Regions from separate parts of the Clostridium fungisolvens genome, predicted to be linked through region 1. Evidence: a T-box and tRNA genes for the amino acid it is inferred to sense, from the RefSeq annotation. Region 1 holds a T-box; the other regions hold tRNA genes.
What was found. The T-box of region 1 lies ahead of argS (arginine--tRNA ligase). A T-box ahead of a tRNA ligase gene usually reads a tRNA of that ligase, here a tRNA-Arg.

Region 2: it has a tRNA-Arg gene. The T-box ahead of argS (arginine--tRNA ligase) is inferred to sense a tRNA for this amino acid. The anticodon was not compared.
Region 3: it has a tRNA-Arg gene. The T-box ahead of argS (arginine--tRNA ligase) is inferred to sense a tRNA for this amino acid. The anticodon was not compared.

Annotation. Positions count from the first base shown of each region.
Region 1 covers NZ_BLZR01000001.1:1,502,268-1,512,598, reverse strand. Annotated here, with positions in the region: gene bsdtw1_RS06180 (lysophospholipid acyltransferase family protein) at 1-225, opposite strand, end outside; gene bsdtw1_RS06175 (ComEC/Rec2 family competence protein) at 423-1,298, shown strand; gene bsdtw1_RS06170 (ribonuclease H-like domain-containing protein) at 1,327-2,010, opposite strand; gene bsdtw1_RS06165 (HAD-IB family hydrolase) at 2,026-2,754, opposite strand; gene bsdtw1_RS06160 (FeoA family protein) at 3,086-3,310, shown strand; gene feoB (ferrous iron transport protein B) at 3,336-5,099, shown strand; gene bsdtw1_RS06150 (FeoB-associated Cys-rich membrane protein) at 5,113-5,283, shown strand; gene bsdtw1_RS06145 (ribonuclease H-like domain-containing protein) at 5,287-6,090, opposite strand; gene argS (arginine--tRNA ligase) at 6,093-7,784, opposite strand; T-box leader at 8,030-8,237, opposite strand; gene bsdtw1_RS06135 (Ppx/GppA phosphatase family protein) at 8,439-9,956, shown strand; gene bsdtw1_RS06130 (DUF3892 domain-containing protein) at 10,069-10,308, opposite strand.
Region 2 covers NZ_BLZR01000001.1:4,956,653-4,966,983, reverse strand. Annotated here, with positions in the region: gene bsdtw1_RS22035 (glycosyltransferase family 39 protein) at 1-1,428, opposite strand, end outside; gene bsdtw1_RS22030 (polysaccharide deacetylase family protein) at 1,768-2,739, opposite strand; gene bsdtw1_RS22025 (glycoside hydrolase family 16 protein) at 3,288-4,079, shown strand; gene bsdtw1_RS22020 (cation diffusion facilitator family transporter) at 4,151-5,332, opposite strand; gene bsdtw1_RS22015 (hypothetical protein) at 5,611-5,895, opposite strand; gene bsdtw1_RS22010 (MerR family transcriptional regulator) at 5,989-6,378, opposite strand; tRNA gene bsdtw1_RS22005 (tRNA-Arg) at 6,650-6,726, opposite strand; gene bsdtw1_RS22000 (Nramp family divalent metal transporter) at 6,875-8,134, opposite strand; gene bsdtw1_RS21995 (DegV family protein) at 8,823-9,698, shown strand; gene bsdtw1_RS21990 (AAA family ATPase) at 9,797-10,331, opposite strand, start outside.
Region 3 covers NZ_BLZR01000001.1:4,974,495-4,984,825, reverse strand. Annotated here, with positions in the region: gene bsdtw1_RS22115 (ROK family protein) at 1-677, opposite strand, end outside; gene bsdtw1_RS22110 (glycoside hydrolase family 1 protein) at 981-2,372, opposite strand; gene bsdtw1_RS22105 (sialate O-acetylesterase) at 2,476-3,990, opposite strand; tRNA gene bsdtw1_RS22100 (tRNA-Arg) at 4,161-4,235, opposite strand; gene bsdtw1_RS22095 (YhgE/Pip domain-containing protein) at 4,372-7,572, opposite strand; gene bsdtw1_RS22090 (TetR/AcrR family transcriptional regulator) at 7,880-8,455, opposite strand; gene bsdtw1_RS22085 (phosphatidylserine decarboxylase) at 8,703-9,590, shown strand; gene bsdtw1_RS22080 (Card1-like endonuclease domain-containing protein) at 9,685-10,331, opposite strand, start outside.

The DNA of each region.
Region 1 (10,331 bases):
TACAAATACGCATGGTCCTTCTGGGATATTTTCCACTCCCACCGAATCAACTTTATGATTTAATATATTGATACTAAACTTCGCCCATGCTACATACTTATTTCTTACATATCTATCTGCGGCTTTTTCTCCTCCAACTTTCTTAAGAACAAATATAACTCCACCTCTAAAGAATTCTAAAATCATGTACAAACCATACCAAATCATCAAAAAATAAATTTTCACTATATTACACCTCAAACTTTTTTGTTATATCTTGCATATATTATTATACTTGGATGAATTATTTAAAGCAAGATTTCAGTAATTTACCTTTACATTTAGCTAACTTGATAATACACTATTTTTGTTGTGGTTGCTTTTATTATAATATATATTTATGCACAACACACTATATTAACTTTTTAATTGAAAGGATTATCATGAAAAAACTATTTAAATTACCTCTTATACTAATTCTATTACTGTCCCTTTTTATAGTCGGATGTTCTAATTTAAAAAAGGATACTATAACTTCAAATACTCCCAATACTTCGATCTCAGGAAAGCTTGTAGTTCATTATATAGATGTAGGGCAAGGCGATTCAATTTTAATCCAGACTAAGGAAAAAAATTTCCTTATAGATGCTGGTCCTAAAGAAAATGAGGATAAGTTATTGTCTTACTTAAAGAAAATAAATATCAAAAGATTAGATTATGTTGTAGCCACTCATCCACATGAAGATCATATTGGTGGTATGACTAATATTATAAAGACTTATGATATCGGTAAGTTTTATGCACCTAAAGTCACAAATACAACTAAGACTTTTCAAAATATGTTGCTTGCTTTAAAAGACAAAAACATGAATATTAATGTTCTAAAACCTGGAATGGGAGGCGATATAGATTTAGGAGAAAATACAAAGGTAGAAGTTTTCTCCCCAAACAGCTCAAAATACGATGATCTTAATAACTATTCGCCAATTATCAAAGTTACTTATGGAAAGAATTCTTTTCTTTTCACTGGAGATGCTGAAAAATTAGAAGAAACCGAAGTCCTTCAAAAGAAATATGATATTAAAGCAGATGTTCTAAAGGTAGGTCATCATGGCAGCAGTAGTTCTACTGGAAAGGATTTTCTTTCTAAGGTTTCTCCTTCAGTAGCTGTAATATCATGTGGAAAGGGTAATGATTACGGTCATCCCCACAAAGAAACTCTAAAAACTCTTGAGGATGCAAAAGTAAAAGTATATAGAACTGATCTATCTGGTACAATAGTAATTACTTCCGATGGAAATAACATTAACGTAAAATAAAACATAATATAAAATAACAGCACCTGTATTATTCATTAATACAGGTGCTGTTATTATCTCCCTCATCAACTTTTATGTATTTGTTCCAATTCATACATATATGAAAGAGATTGACCACGTCTTGCTCATTATATTGTAATATTTTATCAACCTTTTCCTTTGGCATTCTCAGTATATAATCTTTGTCCTTTATAACCTTGTGGAAGGTTTTAGCTAGGTTTGAACCACTCATCAGCTCTCCTTCCCTAACTATATCAAACTTCTTTTCTAAGGCTTTAAGACCTATTCCCATTTTTATGAGCTTTTCATACTCTTTTTGAAGATCTACCGAAACAAAATAATCATCAAACTTAAACTCAACTCCATATTGATTAAATAGATAATTAATCACAGTAAAATCATTATTTCCAGAAAAAGTAACTATGTATCTTTTCCCTTCTTCGTAAGCCTTTATAAAATACTTTTGAGCTAAAATAAGTATATCTCTAATTTCATACTTATTTTCAATCATATATTGAGTAACTAAAAGCTCTGCTTTTTCCTTATCATATATGCAGGCACCAAAAACACCAACACATTTAGGTTTCTTATAAACATAGTGCTCTAAATCAAAGAAAATTGATTTAGAGCAATCATACTCTTCATCATTGACTTTGATGATGAAACTATCATCAATTTCCCCTACGGGTACATCTCGCTCCTTTATTATCACTTTATCACTCTTTCCTTATAGAATTTCAAATCTGTCAGGTTTTAAACTATATATAAGATCTTTTCTTTCAACTATTATATTTATTTTCTCTTTAACCTCCTTATCATTCTGTATTTTATTTAGCAATTCTCTTGTAGGATTTATGCAATACGGATTTTTTACAAGGCTCAACATTGTGAAATCTCCTGCAGTGTCACCATAGGCAAAACTATTATCTAGATCTATATCATATTTATTTACAAAACAGTTTATAGCGTCCATTTTGCTTTTATGATCCCACATAGGCATCACATCTCCAGTATATCTTCCTTTACTATCCAACAAATATTTTGCACCTTCATAATCATCAAATCCGTGTTTTAAAGACATTTCTTTAACCAATTCTTCTGGACTACCTGAAATAGTTATAAGCATATGTCCTTGTTCCTTGTGCCACTTAATTCTATCTCTTGAAAATGTATATAGTCTTTCACCTTTCTGCTCAATTACCTTTTTTGCAATAAATTCTATTTGATGTTTGTAGAGACCTTTTATTGCTTCAAGATATATATCAATCATCTTGAGTAAGTAACCATCATAGTCCCCCTGTCTTTTATCCCATTTCAAAAATTCAGGCCTAACTTCATTATACCATTTTTCTGACTCTATTATTTCATATTTTATCATTTTCTTGAACATTTCTGTTATTAAACCTTCTCTATATAGTGTTCCGTCAATATCAAAAAACGCTGCTATCCTCTTCATATTATCCCTCCTGTGTATTATTGTTCAATTATTAGTATTTTGCATAATTTTGCATTCTATTATATATTGAAACTTATGGCAAAGTAAAGTTATGTTTATATTTTAACAATCATTCTTTATCAATAATCCTTATTTATAAACAATCGCTTTCTTTATCCTTTATTTCTACTACATATATTATTATCTTATTCGCCGATTTAATTGTAGCAACAAACTATTTTCTCAATATTCTTTATTTTAAAAATATTATTATTTCATGTATTACCTTGACTTTTTATTAACAGGGTGGTATTATTTTCTTGAGAATGATTTTCAATGTGAGGTGGAAAGAATGTGCGTTTACGATTTAAGACCAGGTCAAGTTGGTGTTGTGGACAAGATTTCTGGTGATGATGATAAATTAGTTAAAAGATTACTAGCGCTAGGTTGTATTGAAGGGACTGAAGTAACTCTTAAGAGAATAGCTCCTTTAGGCGATCCACTAATAATAAATTTAAGAGGTTTTAACATAGCAATAAGAAAAAATGATGCAAAAAACATACTATTAAAGAAGTAATTAATGTTTAAAAGGAGGATTATTGATGACTACAGTAGCACTATTAGGAAACCCAAATGTGGGTAAAACTACTCTTTTCAATGCACTTACTGGCTCAAATCAATACGTAGGAAACTGGCCTGGTGTAACAGTGGAAAAAAAAGAAGGTAAGCTTAATAACATAAAAATTGTAGATTTACCTGGAATTTATGCCATGGACACATTTTCAAATGAAGAAAAAGTATCAAAATCTTTTTTAGAAAATGAAAATGTTGATTTAATAATCAATATAGTTGACGCTTCAAACTTAGATAGAAATCTATATTTGACACTTCAACTTAAACAATTTAAAAAACCAATAGTTGTCTTACTAAATATGGTTGATGTTGCTGAAAAGAAAGGTTTTAAAATAGACTATAAAGCCTTAGAAGAAAAACTTAAGGTTAAGGTCATTCCAATGGTTGCTTCTAAGAAAAAAGGTATTGATCATGTAAAAAATATGTTAGTCAACAATGAATTACCCCTAACTATAGATGATAATGACTATTATTTCAATTCTGAAAAAGATGCTTATACTTTTATAGACGGAATTATTGATTCTTCAAGAATGAAGAACGGAAGAGGAAATCTTTCTTTTACTGATAAAATAGATAGAATAGTACTTAATCCATTTTTAGCATATCCAATTTTTATCGCAATTATGATATTTATGTTTCAATTTACTTTCGCTTGGGTAGGTCAACCCCTTGCAGATTTATTGGATGGAATTTTAAATAATAATATAATTCCTTTCTTATCAAATCTGTTGTCAGGAACAGCACCTTGGTTCCAATCATTAATCGTTGATGGAATAGTTGCTGGTGTTGGTGGAATAATGACATTCTTACCTATAATTATGGCATTATTTTTATGTGTTTCAGCGTTAGAAGATAGCGGATATATGGCAAGATCAGCATTCATAATGGATAGCCTTATGAGAAAGGCTGGACTTTCGGGTAAAGCATTCATTCCAATGCTTATGGGATTTGGATGTAACGTTCCTGCAATAATGTCAGCAAGAACACTTGAAAGCGAAAAAGACAGAAAACTTACAGCTTTATTGATACCACTTATGAGTTGTAATGCAAGACTACCAATATATGCAGTATTTGCTCCACTTTTCTTTGGATCAAAAGCAGGACTAGTTGTAGGCGGTTTATATTTCCTAGGTATCGTAGTAGCATTCCTTGTTGGTATGCTGTTTAAAAATACTTTATTCAAAAAAGATGAAGAACCTTTTATAATTGAATTACCAGAATATAAAATCCCTGAATTTAGAACAGTTATGAAAAACACTTGGGACAAAGGTAAAGGCTTCTTAGCAAAGGCTGGAACGATCATATTTGCAATGACAGTTTTAATATGGCTTTTACAAAGCTTTAACTTCTCAGGTAAAGTTAATGATATAAACCAAAGTTTCTTATTTAATATAGGTAATTTCTTAGCCCCAATCTTTGCACCTTTAGGCTTTGGAAACTGGCAAGCTTCAGTTTCACTATTAACTGGTATTTTAGCCAAAGAGACTGTAGTTTCTACTATGACTGTTATATACGGCGGTAACTTAGATGCAGCGATAGCTTCAACTTTTACTACAGTAAGTGCATTAGGATTTATGGTATTCGTATTACTTTACACTTCATGTGTTACAGCTTTAGGTACTATGAAAAAAGAATATGGTACAAAAATGGCAGTTTTCTCAGCAAGTTATCAATTTGTACTTGCTTGGGTAGGAGCATTTGTAGTATTTACTATCGGTAAATTAATATTTTAAAGAAGGTGTTTATATGGAAATACTAATAACTCTTATAATTGTAGCATTAGCTGGTTTTATATTATTTAAGAATGTAAAAAGTTCAGCTAAAGGAGAATGTAATTGCAGCAGCAACAGCAGTTGTTCAGCAACCCATTGTCCAAAATATGAGTCAAAGATCAGCACAATTACAGTAAAAAAGTGAGCATCATAGATGCTCACTTTTTCTATTTTCTAGAATCTCTTCTATCTTATTTGTATTTACTTTATTTTGTATTAACTCATAAATTATTCTTGATGCTACTTTCTTAGGCATATTTAACAATACAGACTTGTCAAAAGATATTCCCTTTTTTCTGATCAAGTACTTAATATATTGCTTCTGATTCTTTGAAAGCATATCATCTCTTTTTAAGCCTCTTTCGTCTATATCCTGCAGAATTAGAAACAATAGAGGTAGATTCGATACATCTTCTTGATTATGAAGAATTATCTTATTTTTTATAGCTTCATCTCCAGTACTTAAATATTCAAAATATGCATCTCTGCATTCCTTTCCATTGAAGCTATCTTCTCTTTGAATACCTAGATACTTTTCCATGTCTTTCAATGAATATCCATCTAAATTCAATGAATTTCTATAGGGAGATATCTCCCTATAGAAATCTATGTGCTTATCTATAATCGGAGTTTTAAATCCGTTAATCAAAAGTCTTTGAAATATAAACGGTTCATCGAATGCCAACCCATTGAATGTACACCATATGGTTTTGCCTTTGATTAATTTCAAAAACTTTTCTAATAACTGTTTCTCTTCATTGTGCTCACAAAATAGAATGTCATTTGCAAATGTTTGATCTTTAAACTTACCTACTGAAACAGCAAAAACCTTATTATTTATTTTATCAAAGCCAGTTGCCTCTATATCAATAAAAGCTATATTGTTGAAATCATATTTATTATACAAATCTCTATTAACATTCAATACACTTTGAGTTGTTACAAGCTCCATCTCTACATCTTCTCAACTGTTTCTATGCCTATCAATCCTAGGCCATTTTTTATTACCTGGCAGGTTGCTTCTACTAGTTTTATTCTTGCACTCTTTAATTTCACATCATCCACATTTGCAACAGAATGTGCGTTATAGAACTTATTGAAAGCTTTTGCCACATCAATTACATATCTAGTTACAACTGATGGCTCAAGTTTTTCAATTGCATATAATATACTATTTTGGAATCCATCTAAAGTTTTTACAAGTTCAAATTCTTCCTTTGACTGTAGCTTTGAGAAATCACTTTCTTCAGTTACCTCTCCTACTTTTCTTAATATACTCTTAGCTCTTGCATAAGTATATTGAACATAAGGACCTGTTTCACCTTCAAAGTTAAGAATCTCTTTCCAATCAAACACTATATCTCTTTCTCTACTATTTCTTAAATAAGTAAATACAACTGCGCCTATACCTACTTTTTGAGCTACTACTTCTTTATCCTCTAGCGTTGGGTTTTTCTCATTTATTACTTCCAAAGTCTTTGAAACAGCTTCTGACAATAATTCATCTAAAAGTATTACATCACCTTTTCTAGTAGATAATTTTTTCTCTGCAAATCTCACTATACCAAATGGTACATGCACACAATTTTTAGCCCAATCATGACCTGCTAGTTCTAACACCTTAAATACTTGATTAAAATGTAGCGATTGGTCCTTTCCTACTACATATATAGCCTTTGAGAAATCATAAGTTTTCTTTCTATACATTGCAGCCGCAAGGTCTCTAGTTGCGTATATAGATGCTCCATCTGACTTTAATACAATACAAGGAGGCATGTTATACTCATCTAACATAACAACCTTAGCTCCGTTGCTTTCAACTAATAAACCTTTTTCTTCAAGTTCTTTTACTATGCTATCCATTTTATCATTATAGAAACTTTCTCCAGCCCAAGAGTCAAAATCTACATTTAAAATTTCATATATTTTATTAAACTCTTTCAACGATAGGTTTCTAAATCTCTCCCAAAGAGCAACTGCTTCACTATCACCATCTTCAAGCTTTTTAAAGTACATTCTTCCTTCATCTTCTAATGATGGATCCTTCTCTGCTTCATCGTGGAATTTTACATATATTCTTAATAGCTCTGCAATTGGATGTTTCTCTAATGCCTCTTCATCAACCCATTTCTTATAAGCAGATATAAGTTTTCCGAATTGTGTTCCCCAATCGCCTAAATGGTTTATTCTTTCAACATCATATCCCTCGAAAGAAAACATTTTGTATAAAGAATTACCTATTACTGTAGTAGAAAGATGGCCAACGTGGAATGGCTTTGCAATATTTGGTGATGAGTATTCCACTATTATATTTTGACTATCACCTATTGTTGATGAACCATAACACTCTTTTTCCTCCAATATCTTGCTTACAGTATTTTTTGTAAAAGTTCCTTTGTCTACAAAGAAGTTTACATATGGTCCTAAGTTCTCTATCTTCTCATATCCTTCTGCATTTATCTTATCCTTTAGTTCTGCTGCAATTATATTTGGAGCTTTCTTTAAAGTCTTAGCTAACTGAAAACATGGAAACGCAAAATCCCCCATCTCAGGTCTTGGTGGTACTTCAATTAATCCTTCTAATGTATTTACATCTATTTCTAAATGCTCTTTTAATCTTTCAGCTGTAAGTTTTTTGTAATCCATAGTATCTCCTCCTGTATGTGTTATATAAAAATCCTAAGGCCAATAGCCGTTGATTTTATTTCGTATTCAACTACCACAATTTGCTCGTCTACTTTTCTACCCTATGGGGATAAAACTTTCAGTATCATAAATTGAACTTTCTTACTGTAAACCCTTAAAAGCTTTCAAAAACATTGAAGTCCTGGTTTTAACTAATCTGAAAATTTTATAGTTTCATAAAGAATAAAAAAAGCTCATCTCTTTTTTTTAGAGACGAACTTATATCCGCGGTACCACTTCTATTGGTTTTTAAAAACCCACTCATATATTTAACGCATATTGCGGCATGCCCTACTTTTATTTTCAAGCAGCATCTCCAAGGCTCTCTTCCTTTAATCTTATCTTACAGGGCTTACACCATCCCCTGTTCGCTTTAAGACTCAAATAAAGTACTCTTCTTTTCTTAGATTTTAATTATTTAATTATTTATATTATATCCAAAAAAATTTTTTTTTGTCAATATAGAATTTTTATTTCAAAAATCTCCACTTAAAACTCGTTTATTTTTGAAAATAGTTTAAAAATAATATTTCATAATAATAATTCAAAAGCAGTTGAAAACTTTTAGTTTTTTATATACTATTTTATTATATGTTACAATAAGGAGATTTGTCTATGAAAAGATTTGGGGTAATTGACCTTGGCTCTAATTCAGTACGAGTGATGCTTGCACAAGTTGAAGATACAGGATACTTTAAGATAATTGATGAAATAAAAGAAACTATAAGACTTGGAGAAGATATTTCTAAAACCTCATCTATTTCAGTAGAGAAGATTGAAAAGACTTTAGCAACATTAAAAGCTTTTAAATCTCTATGCATCGAATCAGGTGCTTCTGAGATAATCTTAGTTGCAACAGAAGCATTAAGATGTGCTACTAACAAAAAGATTCTTAGAGATAAAATAAAAAAGGATTTATCGTTAGATATAAGAATTTTAAACTTTGATGAAGAAATATATTATAATCATTTAAGTATAAAAAATAGTCTGTACTATAATAATGCTCTAATGGTAGATATAAGTGGTAATCACACACATTTAGCTTGGATAAGAAATAATGAGATAATAAAAAAAATAACTATACCTTTGGGTTGTATAAACATTTCAAATGACTATGAGCTTACCGATGTAATTACTTATAATAACACTTTAGCAGCAAATAAATTTGTACAAGATACTATTAAAAATATACCTTGGCTTTTTGAAACAGAGTTTGAAAGTATAATAGGAATTGGAGGCACTATAAGGAATATTGCCAAAATACAAAAGCATACAAAAAGATATCCTATAGGAACATTACATAATTATTCATTTGATGATTATGATATCTGTCAGATATATAATCTCTTAAAATGCAAAAACCTAAAAGGACGAAGTAAGGTAGAAGGCTTATCTGTTGACAGAGCCGATGTAATATTTGGCGGGCTTATTCTTTTAAATCAATTGGTAGATTTACTTTCAATAAAAAACATCAAAATTTGTGGACGAGGTCTTAGAGAGGGTATAGTTCAGGAATATCTTAATAATAACTACAAAACTGCTTGGAATGACATACTTGACTATAGTATTGAAGGCATAATTGAAACTCTTAATATAAATAAAAAACATGCCCAAAAGGTCTACAGCATTACAAAAAAACTTTTTGAAGAGTTAAAACCAATTCACAAGCTCGGTGACGAATACAACAATATAATAAAGACATCTTCCCTGCTTCATGATTGTGGTATTAGCATAAGGTATTACGACCATCATATACATTCGTTTTATATTATACTTAATTCTGCCATAAGCGGTCTTTCACATAGGGAGATTTTAATGAGTTCATTAGTTGCATCTATGCACAGAAACAATAATTATCAGCTTCCTTTTATAAAATTCACAAGTATCATCAATAGATTGGATATAGAAGCTGTAGAAAGTATTGGAATACTACTCAGAATTGCTGAGGGCCTTGATAGAAGCTTAGAAGGTGCCGTAAATGATTTTGATGTGACAATTAATGATGATGCCATCACACTACTTTTGAAATCAGAATCTGAACTTATCTTAGAAATTGGCCAAGCAATGAGATCCGGAAATAAATTTTACGAAATATATAAAAGAAAATTGATTGTATTAAAACAAAACAAGTAATTGTTTTGTTTTAATATTTTAAAAATACTTTTTAGGTTCTTGTAAGACCTATATAAATGCCCACAAAGTTTTCTTATTCATTCATAAACTTTGTGGGCATTTTAAATCATTATTATTCAATTTCAGGTAAATTATCTAAGTTATTATTTTTTGTGCCATCAGGATAACTTCTAAGATACTTTTCTCCTTTACGAGAAGTCGAGACCTGCACTCCACTTATTTTTCCTTCTTTAGCTAGGCTAATTGCTTGTTCTTTCTCTACTATTTCTCCACTATCAAGCTTATACGCTTCTATTTCATCATTACTATCTTTAACAACCCCTACTATGGTTCTTGTTAAATTTTCACTCACATTTATCACTCCTTTATATAACT
Region 2 (10,331 bases), 3.5 Mb from region 1:
AGCTAATAAAGCAACTGGTAAGAACCATGATTTCCATCCACCTTCTTTATAAAGTTCCCACATAGTTGTTATTCCAATTCCAGCTAAAGCCGCAGTTGGTGGTGCTAACATTGTTAAGTAATATGAATGAAATGTACCTGTATTAAAACTAAAATATATAAATACTGGTAAGAACCACATTCCCCATAAAGCTAAAGCTTGTTTTTTAGTATTATCCAAACGGAATTTTAGCTTTTCTTTAATTGCCGCTGCTATAAATCCAAATATAGCAAGTGGTATAAACCAAACTATTTGGTCTGAAAGTATATTTTTTGAAAATAGTCTTGTAATGCTAGATGGTGTTTGAGCTCCAAAGCTACCTGCAAGTCCTGAACTTCCTCCACCCATTTGACCGCCGCCACCTTGCATGTTACCTCCTGGACCAAATCCTCCATCACCGCTTGGTGGTGTGAATTGACCATTTCCTCCAGGTGCCATTTGGTCACTTCCATATTGTGTATTGCTGCTTGTATTGTTTGATGTATTTTGATTTTGATTATTTTGTGTTGCACTAGAAGTAGCGTCAGTTCCATCTTGCTGTCTTGAAGGACGTTGACCATTTCCGCTAGGTGCTCCGCCACCATTACCATTATTATTGCTGCTTAAGCTAATTCTTTCTATCCCATTATGTCCTACTATAAGTTCCATAACTGTGTTATTTGTACTACTATCAACGTATGGTCTGCTGCTTGCTGGCACTAAGTCAACAATAACTGCCCATGATAAAGAAACCGCCATTAATATGAAAGTGCTTATTATTAAATTTAGTATTCTCTTCTTAATTGTAGTTGCTGTTGAAAGAAGATATGTTATATATAAAGCAGGTGCTATCATATATGCTTGTAGCATCTTTACATTAAAGCCTATACCTACTAGAACCATACTTAGTATAAGATACTTAAGCTTACCATTCTCTGCTGCTACTGTTAATGCCCAGCATGCTAGTAGAAGCACCATAACCAATGTATTATCAACTGAATTGTTTCTGCTTACTGCTACAAAAACTGGTGTTATTGCTAGTGATAATGCCGATATAAGACCAGCAACACTTCCAAAAGATCTTTTAACTAAATGATATATTATTACAACAGATATTACCCCTGCTAAGGCTTGAGGAAGTATTATACTCCATCCACTAAACCCAAAAATCTTAGCTGAGATAGCTTGAAGCCAAAATCCTAGAGGCGGCTTATCTATACTTACAAATCCTGCTGGATCAAAAGACACAAAGAAGAAATTTTTAAAACTCATAGTCATACTTTTAGCAGCTGCAGCATAATAAGCATTGGCTGTTCCTTCAATCCCTAAATTACCAAAGTTAAGTACTGCCGATAATATTGTAATTAAAACTAAAGCAATAGTTTCTTTAGTAGCCTTTATTTTTTTCATCATTAATCCTCCCTTAATTGACTAACCAGTGTGATTAGTCATCTTAATCACCCCTACAGTCCATAGTATTTTTACTTTCCATTTCTATATTTAGAATTATAAATTTTAATAGTCTAACTAATATCAAAACAAAATGTGAAGTTTGTGTGATTAAACTTCACATTTTTTATACTTATTTAAGTATAAAATCATACATAATAAAAACTGCTCTAAAACAACACAACATCGTTCTAGAGCAGTCCCTATATATTTAAATTAGCGCATTGTAATTATCTAAATTCTTAACATATACATTAGATTCATACTATTTATCAATTGTCTTCTCTATTATAAAGAAGCTTACTTTAATGTCCTAAACTCATATCCTTTGCTTTTCAAATCACCAATTATATATGGAAGCGCTTCTGCAGTACTTTGCTTACCATATGTGTCATGCATTAATAAAACAACCTTTTCCTGTCCTATAAAAGTTTGATGATATCTTTTTATAAGCTGATCTTTCGTTTTTGCACCACCTTCAGCATCTCCTATTAAAGCATTCCAATCTATATATTTATAGTTTTTATCTTCAAGCTTCTTATCTAATCCTTCAGTACCTTTCCAAGATGCATGTCCACCAGGATATCTTATTACTTTTGTATTAAAGTTTTCACCTAACACAGCTTTCAGTATATGGTTGTTTTGCTCTACTTCAGCCATAAAGTTATTTACATCAACTATGCCATGGGGATATAGTTTTGAGTAATTATGTGAATAAGTATGATTAGCTATAGCATTACCTTGCTTATAAGTCTCTAAAAGTATATTTTTTGCTTCAGGAGCTTCCTCTAATTGCTTTCCTACTATAAAGAATGTAGCCTTTACATTATTCTCTTTTAAGATATTTAGAATCCTTGGTGTAACAGTGGTAGAAGGCCCATCATCAAAGGTTAAAAATGCAATTTTTTTATTATCTTCTATTCTAATATTTTTTGTTAGAAAATCTTGTATCTTTCCACAATCAAAACTGTTTGAATCTTCATCTACAGAGTTAACTACTTCTCCACCATTTTCTCTTTTTATATTATTATTTTTTGAATTAGCAACCAAATCATTATTATCACTGGAAGATTCATAAACCACATTAACTAAATTTTCATTTCTATTTCCTTGTTTTATTTCACTATATGATTGTACTTCTTTTGTTTTTTCTGAATCGCTTTGTGTGTACCTATTAGTAATAATTATAGATGACATTAAAATTAGAACACAAAAAAATAAAGCTCTAATTCTTTTCCTTAAACTTTTGGTTTTATTGTATCTTTTCTTCAATCTACAATCCCCCAGCACATAAATAATTATACAGATCAGCCACTTCATACTTAAATTTATATTCTCAAATTCTCTTGTTAAAACACATAGGAGCTTTGAAAACCTTCAAATATTTGCTTATATAAAATATGAGCAATTTTTATAGTTTATTCATCTCTTATTGTTAAAACTAATAAGCACTCAATCGCAATATAGTTATGAGTGAAACATATACATAATAATTTTTAATAATTTTATGTTGATCTATGGATTTATTAACACATTATGGTATAATAAGTTTATAATATTTAAAATATTCAAACATATTCTATTTCTATTCTAAATATACGTAACAATATATCTAACATTAATCACTCATCATATAAAGTATTTTTACTTTATCAAATCAATTCAACTTATCTTTTATACTTTTCTCAAAATCTTAGCAGAAAAAGGGGGAGATTTAACCTTTACTAACGCCCTATAAATAAGGGGCATTCTACAAACTAATCATCCAATCATATTTTTAAAGCTAATCTAATAAAAATTTAAAATTTAGGGGGATTACTATGTCTAAAATAGGAAAATTTCTTGCTATACCTGCTATACTTGCACTTACCGCATCATTCATGCCTTATACTAATACAACAACAGTGAAAGCTGCTACTGCTTCAACCTTAGTTTGGAGTGATGAATTTAACGGAACTTCTATTAACACCTCAAACTGGACCTTTGATACAGGTGCAGGCGGTTGGGGAAACAGCGAGCTTCAATATTATACTAATAGATCTGAAAATGCTAGAGTAGCAAACGGAAACCTAATCATAGAAGCTAGAAAAGAAAGTTATGGTGGTGCAGCTTACACTTCAGCTAGATTAAAAACTCAAGGTCTTAAGAACTGGACTTACGGAAGAGTTGAGGCTAGAATAAAAATGCCTCAAGGACAAGGTCTATGGCCTGCATTTTGGATGCTTGGACAAAATATAACTCAAGTTGGTTGGCCTGCATGTGGAGAAATTGATATTATGGAACATATCAATCTTGAAAACGTTATTCATGGTACTATACATTGGGATAATAATGGTCATGCATACTATGGAAACCCATCAGGAAATATCGATGTAACTCAATATCACACTTATGCAATTCAATGGGATACTAATTCAATAAAGTGGTTCGTTGATGGAGTTCAATTCAATGAAGCAAATATAGCTAACAATATAAATGGCACTGATGAGTTCCATAAACCATTTTTTATAATCTTAAACTTAGCTGTTGGCGGAACCTGGCCAGGTAACCCAAATACATCAACTGCATTCCCTGCACAAATGCTTGTTGACTACGTTAGAGTATATCAATAACATTTAACAAAAATAAGAAGTACCTAGAAGGCAGCTTATCTCTTAAGCTTACCATCCTAGGTACTTTTTGTTTAATAGAACTCTCTATCAAAATTAATTATGCTTTTATATGATGGATATAAATTTTCTATAGAACTTTCTATCTTGCCCTTAACTTCTTTTTCCTTATCTTCACTAAAATAAGGCTTATCTAATACAACATCGAATATAAGTGTTTTTTCTTCGCAATCACCAACAACTCTAAAATCATGCATAGATAATACGCCATCTATTTTACTTATATGCTCAAAAACTTTCTTCTTTAGTTTTATAACCTCTGGGCTATCTACTTTCACTGGATCCATGTGTATTGAAAGATATACGTTCATTTTATGTCCTATCTCTTTCTCAACTTTATCTATAACATCATGAATTTCCATAATAGGTACATCATGTGGAACCTCAGCATGTAGAGAAGCTATATACCTGCCTGGCCCATAGTTATGAATAACTAAATCATGCACTCCTGTAATAGGCTTGTAACTTACTACACTATTTATCAAAGCATCAACAAATTCTTTTTCAGGTGCTGATCCTATTATTGTATTAAGCATTTCTTTTCCAAGTTCAAAGCCTGAATGAAGAATAAATAGTGATACTATTACTCCCACGTAGCCATCTATAGGGAAAGATGTAAACCTAGTTATTAGTAATGATAATGTAACCATTGACAACACTAAAATATCAGTAAAAGATTCTAAAGCCGAAGCCTTTAAAGCTGATGAATTAATCTTATTACCTATATAGTTAGTAAATCTATTAAGAAAGATCTGCAGTGGCAAAGCACAGGCCATACAAATAAAGCTTACTAAATTAAAAGGTACCTCTACTGGATGAAGTATACGTAAAACTGAGCTTCTTATAAACTCAACCCCAACTACAAGTATTGCAGCTGCAAATAAAAGTGCTGTAAGGTATTCTATTCTTCCATATCCAAAAGGATGTTTATCATCTGCAGGACGATTTGATAACTTAAAGCTGACTATGGTTATAAGTGAAGATAATGCATCTGTTAAGTTATGAAAAGCGTCAGCAGTAATAGCTATACTATTAAGGAACAGACCAATTACAAGTTCCAAAATAAGAATTGAAGAATTAATTATAATGCCTACTTTCCCTCCAAGCGAACCATAGGATTGTCTGACATTTTGTGAATTAACATTCTCATAGTCCTTTACAAATCTCTTGATCAAAAAATCAAAGATAAATTTCATTAAGACTCACCTCCATTATTATTTTATTGCTATGGATGTACCACTTCGTAATAAAACTTATTATTTTTAAATTCTCTCGCCAGAAGCCGTGATAATTTTAAAAATATATTTCAGTTCGAAGTGATACATCTATATATCTTGTGTTTCCTTACATGTAAATTAATAAAAAATACAATTGTCTAATCAAAATACACCTAAATATTATACCATAAACATCCACACTACTAAATATAGATAACTTTTCTCTTATAGTGCATAGTTAGTTATATTAATTTCTATTACACGAATAAATAAGATATTATTATAGCTATAGTACTAGTTATCCCAAAATAAATATATTTTTTAACTATCCCAAACATATTTACCTCTTCAAGAGATACTTTAGAATATGCTGGCATCCCTTCTGTATCTCCAAGTGCAGCCCTACTTGCAGCAGCACCAAGAAGAACAGTCAATCCCAAAACAACTTCACTTCCTCTTGTAAATATCCACATTTGTTTAGTTATTAGACTTATGATTATTAAAATAACTTCAACTATTAGACCTAATAAAAAACACTTCATAATATCTCCACCATCAATACAATATACTTACATTATATTACAAGTAATAGATATAATCACTAATGAAAAAGCAGCTTAGACTCTCTCTCCAAGCTACTCTTCACTGCTATTGACTTCATGCTCATTCCTAATTATCTGATCATACCGCTGCAATTTTATATTTACAACCTCTAGTAAATCACTATATTTTTTTATTTCTGTCTCAATTATTTCTTTTTGCTCAATTATAATTTGACGTCGCTTTAACAATGTACTCTTTCCTTGAACAGTAAGTTCTACATAGTTTTTTATATATGCAATGGACATTCCAGTAGCTTTCATACATCCTATAAGCTTGATCCAAATCAAATCATTATCTGAATAAACTCTTCTTCCACTATAATTACGATGTAAATATGGTATTAATCCTTCTTTTTCATAATACCTTAAAGTATATTGTGATATATTAAGTTTCTCTGACACCTCTTTTATGGAGTACCCCATGATAAACTCCCCTTTACATTTTGCTTTTTAATTATATGCTGTAATGTTTTAAAAAATTATATTGAGAGGATGGAGTTTATTGTAAGGACGTAGATATTATTGCTGAAGCAGTATGTACCAATCACCTAAAGGTAGCAGCATTCATGCAGAGGAAATTGATGAAGAAACTACTAAGAAGTTATGGACACTAAAGAAAGTGTTTGCTGAACTAAGTTTATAATTTGGATATAACAAAAAAAGCTGTAATCAATAATGATTACAGCTTTTTATCTGGTGCGGCGGAGAGGATTCGAACCCCCGACCAACTGGTTCGTAGCCAGCTACTCTATCCAACTGAGCTACCGCCGCATATTCTTTTTAAACAACACTATAATATTATCACAAAGGATTACATAAATCAATACTAACCTATTGTACATATTTTGTTGATATCTATAAAGGAAAAATTTGGAGAATTAATAGCTTATCTATTAACTCTCTACAATATAGTATACCTTTAATGAATTATAGTATCTATTAAAAGTGCTACATTTAGTAGTGCAACTATTGCACCTATAACCCATAGAACTATATTCTCCCATCTAGTATTCTTGTACTCTCCCATAACCGCCTTTGAAGATGTTAGGTATATTTGAGTAAATATTGTTATTGGAAGCTGTATACTTAATAACATTTGCGAATATATTAACCCTTTGAATGGATTTGAAACAAAAAATATTATTATAAGTGCTGGAATTATAGTTACTAATACCCCTGCTTTTGTGTGCTTATCATGAATATCGTATGGTTCATCAAATAATCCTGCAAATATAGAAGCTCCAGCCATTCCTGCAGTTACACTTGAGGATATTCCTGCAAAAAGCAATGCTATTGCAAATATAATAGCGGCAGCATTTCCAAGTAGTGGTTTTAATAGTATTTGAGCTTGCTCTAACTCAGTAACCTGCATATTGTTCACAAAGAACGATACTGCAACAAGTATCATAGCACTATTTATTGCCCATCCAACAATCATTGAAAACAATGTATCCATAAATTCATATTTCAATTGCTTTTCCATTATAGACTTATCTTGAAGGTTCCATTGTCTGCTTTGTATTATTTCTGAATGTAGGAACAAGTTATGAGGCATTACTACTGCTCCAAGAACACTCATTATTATAGGAAGAGAACCCGTTGGAAATGATGGTGTAACCCATCCTTTTATCGCTTGTCCCCAGCTAACATCTACAAGGCATACCTCAATTATAAATGCAAGTCCTATTATCGAAACAAATCCAATTATAATTTTCTCAATCTTCTTGTACGAATTGGAGAATAACATCCACAATATCACTAAGCTTGATATAATAGCTCCAATCTTTAATGGTATATGGAATAACATATTCAAAGCTATGGATGCACCGAGTATTTCTGCCATAGCTGTTCCAACTGCAGCAAATACTGCTGTACTAGTTATCATTCTAGCTAATACTGGTTTTATATGCTTATTTATAGCTTCTGATATACATAATCCTGTAACTATACCTAGATGTGCAGCATTATGCTGGAGCACTATTAACATGATAGTAGATAATGTAACCATCCATAATAGTTTATATCCATAGGAAGAACCTGCTGCTATATTTGAAGCCCAATTTCCTGGGTCTATAAATCCTACTGTTACTAGCATTCCTGGTCCAATATATTTTAAAAAGTCTAGCGCCATATGCTTTGGCTTATGATCTTCTTTTTTTAAAAAATCTAAAATTTTCATACAATCCCTCCTGGTTATTATTATATAATAATAACTATTATCTAATAAAACAATATCACACTTTCTCTTTTTAGTCTATAATCTATTAAAACTTGTAACTTCCAAACTTTACTGTTATTTATATGCAATCATGTATTAATGATATCACATTTTAAAATACACCTATATGAAATTAAAGATACACACTTCAACTTGAAAAATCAATTCACTATATTTAATTGCTACAAAAAATAAATTTCTCTAAATATAGTTATAAATAAATGCAATATAATATGCCAATTGTAATCATACTAAGGATGAAACACTTCAATCCGAAATCTATTTTGAAAACTCCTCTGGGTCCTTAGAGGAGAATTTGAAAATATAAATTTAAAGATGAAGTGGTTCATCTATATTAATAAATAGAATAATAGAGTAAAATTTCCACTCACTCTTAGAAAATCAGTTAATTTTTGTGTATAATGTATATGAACTAATATAATTCATATCTAATACAATGATGTTCAACTATATTCTTCCAATAATCATTGTAATCATTTATTTTTTACACTAAAATTAATATTAAATATGGATGAAATCCTTACCTTATATTATTAAATTTATTCATATATTTTATTTTTAAATTATTTTTATACATCTGAATATAAGGTTATATGAGATTCACCCTTGATAAAGGAGCGGTTTTAATATGAAAGATTTTGTTATACTCACTGACTCTGGATGCGATCTATCAGCAGAAATTATAAATAAATTTAGCCTTAATTATATAGGCCTAGTCTGCAACTTAAACGGACAAGAATTTGTTGAGGACTTTGGAAAAACTCTTACATATAAAGAGTTCTATGATAATATAAGAAATGGTTCAATGCCTACCACTAGCCAAGTAAACAGCTACAGATTTTATGAGGAATTTGAAAAATTCGTTAAAGATGATGTACCTGTATTATACATTGGCTTCTCATCTGCTCTAAGTGGTACTTTTAATAGTGGATTAATAGCTAGAAATGAAATACTTGAAAAATACCCCAATGCAGATATATCTGTTGTTGACACGAAAGCAGCTTCTATGGGACATGGACTTCTAGTATATTATGCAGCAAAACTTAAAGAACAAGGCAAATCAAAGGATGAAGTAGTTCAATGGCTTGAAGAAAACAAATCAAGACTATGTCACTTATTTACAGTTGATGACCTTAATCATTTAAAAAGAGGTGGTAGAATATCTCCTACTGCAGCAGCTATAGGAAGCCTTCTAAATATAAAACCTGTTCTTTACGTAAATGATGATGGCGAGCTTAAAAACTTTTCAAAGGCTAAAGGAAGTAAAAGAGCTATTAAAATGCTTTTTGAAAAATTTGAGCAACATGTTGTGAATCCTGAAGAGCAAACTGTATTTATATCCCATAGTGACTATATAGATGGAGCAGAAAATTTAGCTGAAATGATAAAAGAGAAGTATAAGGTAAAAGAAATTGTAATCAACTATATCGGAACTGTAATAGGCAGCCATACTGGAGTTGGAACAATTGCTTTGTTCTTCTTAGGAGATCATAGAGAACCTTAAGTTTTTAACCTGAAGCAAAGTTAAACTTTAATATAAAAGACTAGCTAATTGTAAGCATATTACTTTTAGCTAGTCTTTTCACACATTTATATATTATGTTAAATAAAGTTGAACTTTGCTTTACTTCCTTCTCTTGCAGGTGTAATTTCTAGTCTAGCATCTATTCTTTCCTTTAATTCAGGAACATGTGATATTATGCCAACAAGTCTTCCCCCTTGTTGTAAATCAATTAAACACTGTATAGCATTATCTAGAGATTCTGGATCTAAAGTTCCAAATCCTTCATCAACAAACATCGTATCTAAATTTATTCCGCCAGCATATGCTTGAATTACATCTGCAAGGCCTAAAGCTAAACATAGAGAAGCCTTAAAACCTTCGCCTCCAGATAATGTTTTAACATGCCTTGCCTTTCCTGTGTAATTGTCAAACACTTCAAGCTCTAAGCCTTCTTGTTTTCTTCCCTTTCCCTTTTCTTCTTTTCTTCTTAATATAAATCTTCCACCAGCCATCTTGTAAAGTCTTGAGTTAGCAGCTTCTATTATTTCATCAAAATATGCAGCAAGTACATATCTTTCGAAAGTTACCCTTTCTGCATTATCTCCATTCACTACTCTAGCAAGTTCTGCTACC
Region 3 (10,331 bases), 3.5 Mb from region 1:
TTATATATTCCAATTGCCAAGTTCTTATAAAATCTTTTTACTTCGTATTTAGCGATTTTATCTCCAGCCTCAGCAAGCTTAAATACCTGCTCACCATCAATAGAGCTTTCATTAACTCCTTTAGCCTTTGCATAGCTAGCTGCCATATGAACCGGTGTAGCTACTGAACTCAAAGTAGTATACTCTTCCGATGTTATCATATATCCAAACTCGCCGCCATGTAGATTTGCTCCTTTATGAATCTTTTTATCCTTAATTACAGCACCACCTACACCGGATCCTAGTATTACAAATAGAACATCTTTATTGTCCTTTGCTGCACCTACCCATACCTCTGCTAAAGCTGCGCAGTTAGCATCGTTTTCCATTCTTATGTTTGTTATACCTGTAGCTTTTCCTATCTTCTCTTTAATATTAAATCCATGTATACATGGAACTGCACTTGCTCCACCTATCATTCCAGCACTATCATTTACTGCACCTGGACAACTCATTGCAATTCCTTCAAAATCATACCTACCTTCATAAGCTTCTTTAATATCTACTAATCCAGAGATTAATGCATCTATATCTTCTTTTGGAGTATTAAACTTACCTTTTTCATGTATATTTCCACTTCTATCTAGCACCCCATATTTTATGGTTGTACCACCAATATCAAAGGTTAATATGCTCATATATATACTCACCTTTCTATAAAAATGAATTAATTAAAATTTATTATTATATAAATATCAATTTCCCTATAACTTATCTGTAAGATATATGTGTATAAAAAAGTCACTGAAACGACCTTATTCAGTGAGTTTTTTTATGCATTTGCCTTTCCAAATGTATATGAGGAAAATATGGCAGAAGAATAAGTTTTACTTTTTACATTAAATAATATTCAGATGTATTTACCCTAAAAACCTTTTAATCTCTAGGGTAACACATTCTGATTTTGAGTTTAGTTTTAGGGTAAACTAATAAAATATGGACTAAAACCCATTATTTTGTGAAACCGTTTTAAACCAATAACCCGATTTCTTTATAGTCTTAATCTGAGTAGCTAAATCTAAAGATATGAAACCATATCTATTTCTATATGCATTCATCCATGACCAACAATCTATAGGAGTCCAAAGGTGATATCCAAAACAACTTGATCCTTCTTGTATACCTTTATGAAGAAATTCTAGATGTTCTGTAACAAATTCAATTCTATAGTCATCTAAAATCATTCCATTTTCATCTTTAAACTTTTCTTCACCATACACACCCATTCCATTTTCAGAAACATACCATGGGATATTTTTATAATTATCTCTTATATTAATTGCTATATCGTACATAGCTTCAGGATATATCTCCCAGTTTTTATGAGGATTTACCCTTCTTCCTGGCATTTCATAGTATTCGTAATATTTATCAGGAAGCCAACCATTCTTCGTTTCATCAAATTCATGTTCTACCGCTTTAACTCTTAATGGTTGATAGAAGTTTACTCCAAGAAAATCAATTGTATTATTTTTTATTAGCTCTAACTCTTCATCTGTATACTGCCACATGACACCATCTTTTATAAAAATCTCGGCTAAGCCTTCTGGAAAACATCCTAAAACCGCTGGATCAAGAAACATTCTATTATGGAACTTATTTGCAAAATCTGATGCAGCTAAGTCTTCTTTTGAATTTGATCTAGGATAAGCAGGAGTAAGATTTAATACTATGCCTATCTTTCCATCATTACTATTTTTACTTAATCTAAATTGCTCTATAGATTTTGCTGAAGCAAGATTTAAATTATAGGATACTTGAACAGCTTTCTTACCATCTATTAAATTAGGATAATGAAACTGATTTATATATTCACCTTGTACGATAACTATTGGCTCATTAAAAGTCGTCCAATGTTTAACTCTATCTCCAAACAAATCAAAGCATACTCTAGAGTACTTTGCAAAAAGCTCAACTACATGCTTTGATTCCCAACCACCATACTTTTCATAAAGTTCTATCGGAAGATCAAAATGATGTAAATTTATAACTGGTATCATTCCATTAGTTATACATTCATCAATCATTTCATTGTAAAATCTTACTGCATCTTCTTCAATTTCTGCAGTTTCAAAATCCTTTATAAGACGTGTCCATTGAATAGACGTTCTAAAAGAATTAAATCCTATAGATTTCATAAGTTTCAGGTCTTCTCTGAAGCTATTATAAAAGTTTGAGGCTACATTAGGACCTACTCTATCAAAAAAAGCTTCTGGCTCTATATCATACCAATAATCAAATACACTTCTATGTTTTTTGTTAAATCTTCCTTCTGATTGAGGCCCAGATGTAGCTGCCCCCCACCAAAAATCTTGCGGAAATTCATGTTTCAATTAATATCACCTATCCTTATTATATTTTGCTTTGACGTAGTTGTATGTGTTTGTAATTCCATATCTATATTATTTATAGATAGTAAAATATATAAAATCTTTATTAATATTTACTTAAAGTATTAAAAGGTGAGGCAGGTAATCCTATATTATTAAATAAATTTATTTCAACATAGTTCTTCCAACCATAAGCAACACCTATGGGTTCATTTACTCCCTCGCTATAAACAATAACTTTATCTTTTTCAATATAAGCCTTTGCAGGGTGTAAGATTTTGTTTTTATCATATATCTCGAAACCTTTTAATTTTATATCATTCTTCGCTATCAATTCACCAGGTAATACATAATCAAAACCTATCTTTATCTTGTTATCAATAATCTCATAACTGTTATATATAGGAGAGTGTCCATTTATATTTTCCTTATATACATCTTGCCTTGCAGCTAAAGCAAGCCTTTCTCCCACTGGTTTTTTATCCTTAGGATGAACATCTTCTGCTTCTCCTAAATCTACAGTGACTATCATAGATGTGTTTTTAATATTTTTATAAGTATATAGCTGCGCATCTCTAATAATCTGCCAAGTATCAAGTTTTTCATCATTAAACATAGGGAGTTGCACAAATATAAAAGGAAGTTCTGGGTTCTCCAAGTCCTCTCTCCAACTTTTTATAAGTCTATGAAAAAGCTTCTTATATAAATGTGCTTTTGCTGAATCTTCTTCACCTTGATACCAGATAACACCTTTTACTTTAAAAGGAGTTATCTTTCTAAACTTTGTTTTATATAATCCACATGGCCTTTGATATGACTTTTTTCCAAGTGGAGGTGGCCATGGAACACTGCCTATTTCTTCATGAAGCTGTGCCATGGATCTTTCAGGATACTTTTTCTTATATTCTTCTTCTCTTTTGTTATAATCCTCTTGTGATTTATAGAATTCAGCTGTTAATCTATCTTCTTCTTCATCTGTAAGTTTTTCTATAGCTTTTTTATATTGCTCTAAGTATACTTCTGATAATTCATTATCATCAGATAAGTATTTTTCATTCATCCAACTAGATGCAGAGGTTCCACCCTTATTACAGTTAACTATTCCTATAGGAACCTTTAAATCATTATATAGATTCTTGGCAAAATGATATGCAACCGCTGAGTAATATGCTACTGTCTCTGGTGATGCTACACTCCACCCTGTATCTATTAATCCCTCTGGTAAAACTTCATCACCATTTTCGTACACTATATCCGGCACATTATAATATCTTATCTCAGGATAATTGGCCTGCTCTATTTCTTTCTCAGCACCTATAGAATCCTTTAAATTAAATTCCATATTAGATTGTCCACCTGCAATCCAAACTTCACCTATCAAAATATTTTTTAAAATTATTTCTTGGCCCTTTGATAATATATCCATATCAAAAGGTCCCCCAGCTTTAAGATTTTTAAATATTAGTCTAAACTCACCATTTTTAGCATGGGTCTTAATTTCTTGTCCACATATTTTACCTATTATTAAATCATTATTTTCAGCATTCCCCCAAATAACAACCTCAGAATCTCTCTGAAGAACCATATTGTCAGAAAAGATTGGAGCTAATTTAAATTCCAATATTATCACCTCTCATCTTCTTTATAAAAAATGATTTCCTTTACATCTATAATAATAACATAACCCTTAATATAAGTATATACTTTTATTATATAAATATACCCATTGTTCAATTGATTTCTACACAAAAAAAGCTTAATCATTAAGATTAAGCTTTTTTTATACCAAACTGGTATCCCCAGTAGGAATCGAACCTACATCTGTCCCTTAGGAGGGGACTGTTCTATCCATTTAACTATGAGGACATATTAAATTGTATGAAAAATACATTCCTATTTTAAACCTTTATAAACTTAAAGTCAAGATATGAAATTTTTGTAAGAAATGATGCTGATAAATCATGTTTATCAGCATCATTATTATATCTATTAAATGCTAAAACTATGCTGCTAATTCCTCTTTTTTACCTTCTATAAGTCTTACAAACTTTTCTCCTCTGTCTATAAATACAACAGCTATTATTATAAATACTACTAGATATGCTAATAGGAATAAAGAACTTTGAGCTATAACTGAGAAATCTGAACCTGCTATAGATTCTCTTAATCCTGCTATTGCATAGGTAAATGGAAGATATGGATTTAAAACTGTAAAGAATTTAGGTACTAATTCTAATGGGAAGGTACCTGCACAAGTTGTTAAGTTAAATATAAGCAATACTATTGCAAGGAGTCTTCCAGCATCTCCAAGTAAAGATATCAATGCTTGTATTATCGCTATGAAAGTAAAGGATAATAATATATTAAATCCAAAGTATGCTATTAAATTATTTGGTTTTAATCCTAAGAATAAAACTACTATACTAACTAGCACAGCTTGTAGTAATCCTATAAAAGTATATGAGAAGTATTTACCCAAAACTCTTGAAGCAGAACCTGCATTCATTCCATCTGCAACCTTTGGTGATATTACGAAGAACATCATGATTGCACCAACCCACAATGATAATGGGATAAAGTATGGGGTAAATCCAGTACCGTAATCCTTAACTGTATTTATAGCTTCTGTAGTAACCTTTACTGGCTCTGATATAAATGTTCCCATCTCTTCACTTGAATTCTTTAGATTATTATTTAGCTTGTTTGAACCATCTGATAGTTTGTCTGATAATTCTTTTGAACCATCTGTAAGTTTTACAACACCATCTTTAAGTTCAGGCATCTTTCCATTTAGTTCTCCAAGTCCGTTACTTAACTTACCAGCTCCATCATTTAATTGATTTACTCCACTTATTAATGAAGGTACTGATCCGTTTAGTTGTCCTAATCCTCCATCAACTTGAGTTGAGCCATCATATAACTGATTTACCGCTCCATTTACTGTATTAAGACCTCCAGTAACCTGAGTAGATCCATCATATAATTTTTGAACTCCGTTTGTTAGTTCTGGAATAGATGCTAATAAATTTTGAGCAGTTTCAAGATTTCCTTGTGTTAAGGTTCTATCTGCTATTTCTAAAATATCCGCATTATTTTTTATATCTTGTTGAAGCCCCTTAACTTGAGTGGCTAGCTCTGGTGCTTTTTCGAGCATTGCCAAAGTTTCAGGAGTATTTAGTTTGTCTATAAGTGGTTTAGCAGAATCAATATCACTCTTAATTTTTGCAACCTTAGGAAGTAACGCTTGAACCTTAGGGTCTTGAGTACTTGTTATTAAGTCATTTATTAAAGCTAAGTTATCCTGATTCTTTGCTAAATCTGTTTGTATACTATTTATACCACCAATTAAAGTTGACAATGCAGAAACATTATCAGGCTTTTGTAATGCTACACCAACTGCATTTAATAGAGGTAATTTAGAGTTTACTAAGCCCATTGTTGCATCATAGTTTGTAAGTAAGCTACCTAGAGCATTCGCTGATTGAGGGTTAGCTTGAACAACTGCCATCTTATCTTTAGCCATTTGCTCATAAGAGTTTAGTTGTGTCATCATTCCATCTAGTTCTGGCTTGTACTGTGCAAATCCATTAGTCAAATTACTTACTGCACTCATGTACTGAAGCATAGTATCTCTTTCTGCTGCAGATAATTGAACACTTTGTTCTCCTTGAGCTTTTGAAGTTCCAAGCTTCACCGCTATGGTTTTTAGTTCATTATTTAGAGCATCATTACTTTGCATAGTAGCTATTTGATTCATTAAACCATTTAAATCACTCTTTGTTTTATCCATTGCAGCTAACTGATTACTCAATTGTGTAGGATTATTTAGAATCCCTTGTACAAGAGCAACATCACTCTTTGTAATCAATTTGCTTGCAGAACTTAGATTATTTAATGAACTTATTATTACAGGCATTGTTTTTAGTTCATTATTAATATCCATACTTTGCAACTGACTAAACAATTGTGGTTCATTATTTTTTAATTTTAATAGGGCTACTTGTATAGAGTTCGCATCACTAACTAGTTTGTCTGCATTTTGTACCCTTGTTGCTAAGGCCTGTTGATTTTCAGGCTTTGAGAAATCCATCTGTGATAAAACTAGTTGTATAGATGGTTTACTCATTAATACTTTTATTCCTTCATCACTAGTTAACTGCTTTATGTCGCTCATTGTACTCTCTACTAGTTTAACACTAGAAGTATTTAAAGAATTAAGTACAGAAAGATCTGCATCAGATAGTTTTTTTCCTGCGGCTATTACTGATCTGATCTTTTGAAGATTTTCTACATTCAAAACCTTACTTGGATCAAGTTTATTAAGTCCTAAGCTTATAACTGTTTCTTGCCCTTGTTTGATCTTATCATTAAGCATTCCTAAACCATTAGTTATTTGATTAGACCCATCAAGTAATGCAGGTATACCTGTTGAAGCCTTTAACTGTCCTAATCCCCCTGTTATTTGATTTGATCCATTATAAAGCTCTGAAACTCCACTTGGCATTGCTGATGTCTTGTTCTTAAGTTGACTTAATCCGTCACTTAACTTATTGGAACCATCCTTAAGTTGTGAGACACCATCTGCCATAGTTGGTACATTACTACCTAAGGTATCTATACCATCATAAAGTTTCTTACTTCCATCTGCTGCTTGTTGCATTCCATCTTTTAGTTCATACATATTATCAAAAGTAACTTTTGTAAACTCTTTTGATATATTTGATGTGATTTTTTGCTGAATAGCTAGTTCAACTTTTCCTCCTATTTGTGAAGCAAGAAAATTCTTTTTGTCATTAGGCACAAACTTAATCTCTGGTGATTCAGGCTTGTGATCCTTTGAACTGATTATTTTACCAGAAAAGTCTTCAGGAATTACAAACATAGAATAATATTTGCTTCCCTCTAATCCATCTTTAGCTTCTTGTAGAGTGGTAAATTGCCACCCAACTTCTTTGTTTTCCTTAAGTTCCTTTACAACATCATCGCCATAATTTACAGCTTTCCCATCATTCTCAGAACCTTTATCTAGATTTACTACTGCTACTGGAAGCTTATCCAATCTTGAATAAGGATCCCAAAATGCAGCTAGATAAAGTAAGCTGTATAACAAAGGCACTATGATAATTGCTATTACAGAAACCCTTATCAATCTGTTTCTAAATATGCTAGAAATATCTTTCCAAGCAATTTTAGCAAATTTCATACATCCACCCCGCTTTTCATAAGTTTTTGTACTGACTGGTCAGTTCTATTTATACTATTTTTAATTATCTTTTGCAAAAGCCATTTATAGCATTTTATGTAATAAAATCAGCTAATTATGGAAAATATACTTAATTATCTCTATTATCCTCAATTTTATTCCACTCTTTACATACTTATATTTACTAGTGCTCTTTCTTACTAGGTATTAATCAATTAAAAAATTGTTTTTAAGGGCAAAAAAAATAGAGAGTAAAAAATTTTTACTCTCTATTTTTAGAATCAATATCAAACTCTAAAAAACCATTCTAAAGTTCACTCTTTTGTAACCCTCTAAAATTATAATCTATTAAATTATCAATAATATTTTCTAAATTTATCTTATCTATATTTATTATTTCATATACAGCCGCAGATATTAAGCTTCCAAAAAACGCATAGGCCATAAAAGAAACATCACCTTTTCTTATTAAACCAGTATCTGCCGCCTCTTTTATATATATTTCTATACCATATATATATCGTTGAATCTGATTTCTAAGCTCTAATTGTCTAAGTTCTTGTCCCCATAATTGACTCATTATAACCTTGAAAAACTCTTTATTTCTATACAAAAAAGAAAGCTGTATTTTACAAACTTCTTTCAGTTTAACTAATGCATCACCATCTATATTATTAACCTGACTTATTTCATCATGCATAAGATTGATGCCTTCTGTTATTATAAAGTTGAATATCTCTTCCTTACTTTTAAAATGATAATACAAGGTTCCTTTAGCTACCCCAGCTTCTAATGCTATTTCATCCATTGTAGCACCATTATAACCAGCCTTTGAAAAGATACTTATCGCAGCTTCAAAGATTGCTCTTTTGGTTTTATTCATGTTAAATCACTCCGTAATTTTTATTGACCAGCCAATAAAAATATATAAATTAGGTAAACTAATAATACTTGAATATTAATTCAATATATCTTAAGCTTATTTAAGTTAAATATACAATACTTAGCTATGATTAACAATATTTATTTCAAATATTATACTTCAAATCGTTGACCGAAAGGCTAGATGTGATACAATTAGATGAAAATAATTCTAGCTTTATTATATATTTAAAAAGGTGAGGTAAACAATGATTAAAATATACAATAGGAAAACAAAAACCTATGAAGAAGAGCAAGTTGCTGGATTAAATTATTTAAAATGGTGTTATGAATCACCTATTGGAAAGAGCATAACTGAGTTATTTATTAAAAGAAAGCTTTTTTCCAAGGTATATGGTTACTATTGCGATTCACCATTAAGTAAAGGTAAAGTAAATGAATTTATAGAAGAATTTAATATCGATACTAATTTATCAATAAAAAAACAATCTGAATTTACAAGCTTCAATGATTTTTTCTATAGAAAGTTGACAGAGGAAGCACGTCCTATAGATATGAATAAAAACGCTTTAGTTTCCCCTGGAGATGGAAGACTTTCTGTATTTGAAAATATAGACTTAAATAATATAGTTCAAGTTAAGGGACTTACTTACTCTTTAAAAGAACTGATAAGCAATGACAATGTGGCAAATGAATATGAAGGTGGAACTTGTATACTGCTTCGTTTGTGTCCTACAGACTATCATAGGTTCCACTTTATTGACTATGGAACATGTGGTGAGACCAATAAAATAGACGGTAAATACTATTCAGTAAATCCAATAGCTTTAGAGAAAGTTCCAAAACTTTTCTGCCAGAACAAAAGAGAATGGTCATTATTTAAATCTGAAAACTTTGGTGATATACTTCACATTGAAGTAGGCGCTACTTGTGTTGGAACTATAATTCAAAGTTACACGCCTAATAAAAAAGTTGAAAAAGGGTCTGAAAAAGGTTACTTTAAGTTTGGTGGATCTACTACAATATTATTTTTGAAAAAAGGTGTAGCTAAAGTACATCAGGATATAATACAGCAGACTTCTCTTGGATACGAAACAAAAGTAACAATGGGTGAAACTATCGGAGTAAAGCTTTAGATAATATATTATTAATAAAGTAGTATACTTTAAGTTAATATAGAGCTAAAAGCCTCTTCTTAACTATCAGAAGAGGCTTTTAGCATATAAATAGCTATCTTAGTATTATCTTTCTTAACTTTTCTTCAAACACTTTCTTATTTCCATCATAAATAACCAACTCAATATTCATTTCTTTAGCTCTCTCTTGTACAGAATGTTTTAATGGAACTTTTGTTGCTACTAAAATCTTAACTACATTCTCTCCACCTAATTGTTCTGCATACACATTAAGCTCATTAAGGGCAATCTCATCATATTTTGCTGTATCTTTACATGATATACATATGAGGGTAGAGTTTTTTATTGCAACTACATCTAATTCATTTTTAACTCTATTCTTTTCATCATCCCAAAAAAATAACAAACCACTTTTAACCTCATCTACCTGTCGTATGTTATCTACTACTCGCTTTGTATATGCTTCTAACCAAGAACCACTTTTGAATATAAAGCTTTTTATGTGATTGTTCAAAAACTTTATCGTAATGTGGTTGTGTTGTTCTAAGGTATATTGTATTTGATTATTCTTTTTCAATAAATCTAACATAGAATTATATATATCGATTTCTTCTTTAGTAAGATAATTCATATCAAGCTTTATAGTCATAGGATCTAATTGATTATGGATAAATACCTTAGAATCATATAATCTATATTTTAAACGCTCCCACATACCTAAATTATTTGATATTAAGTCGG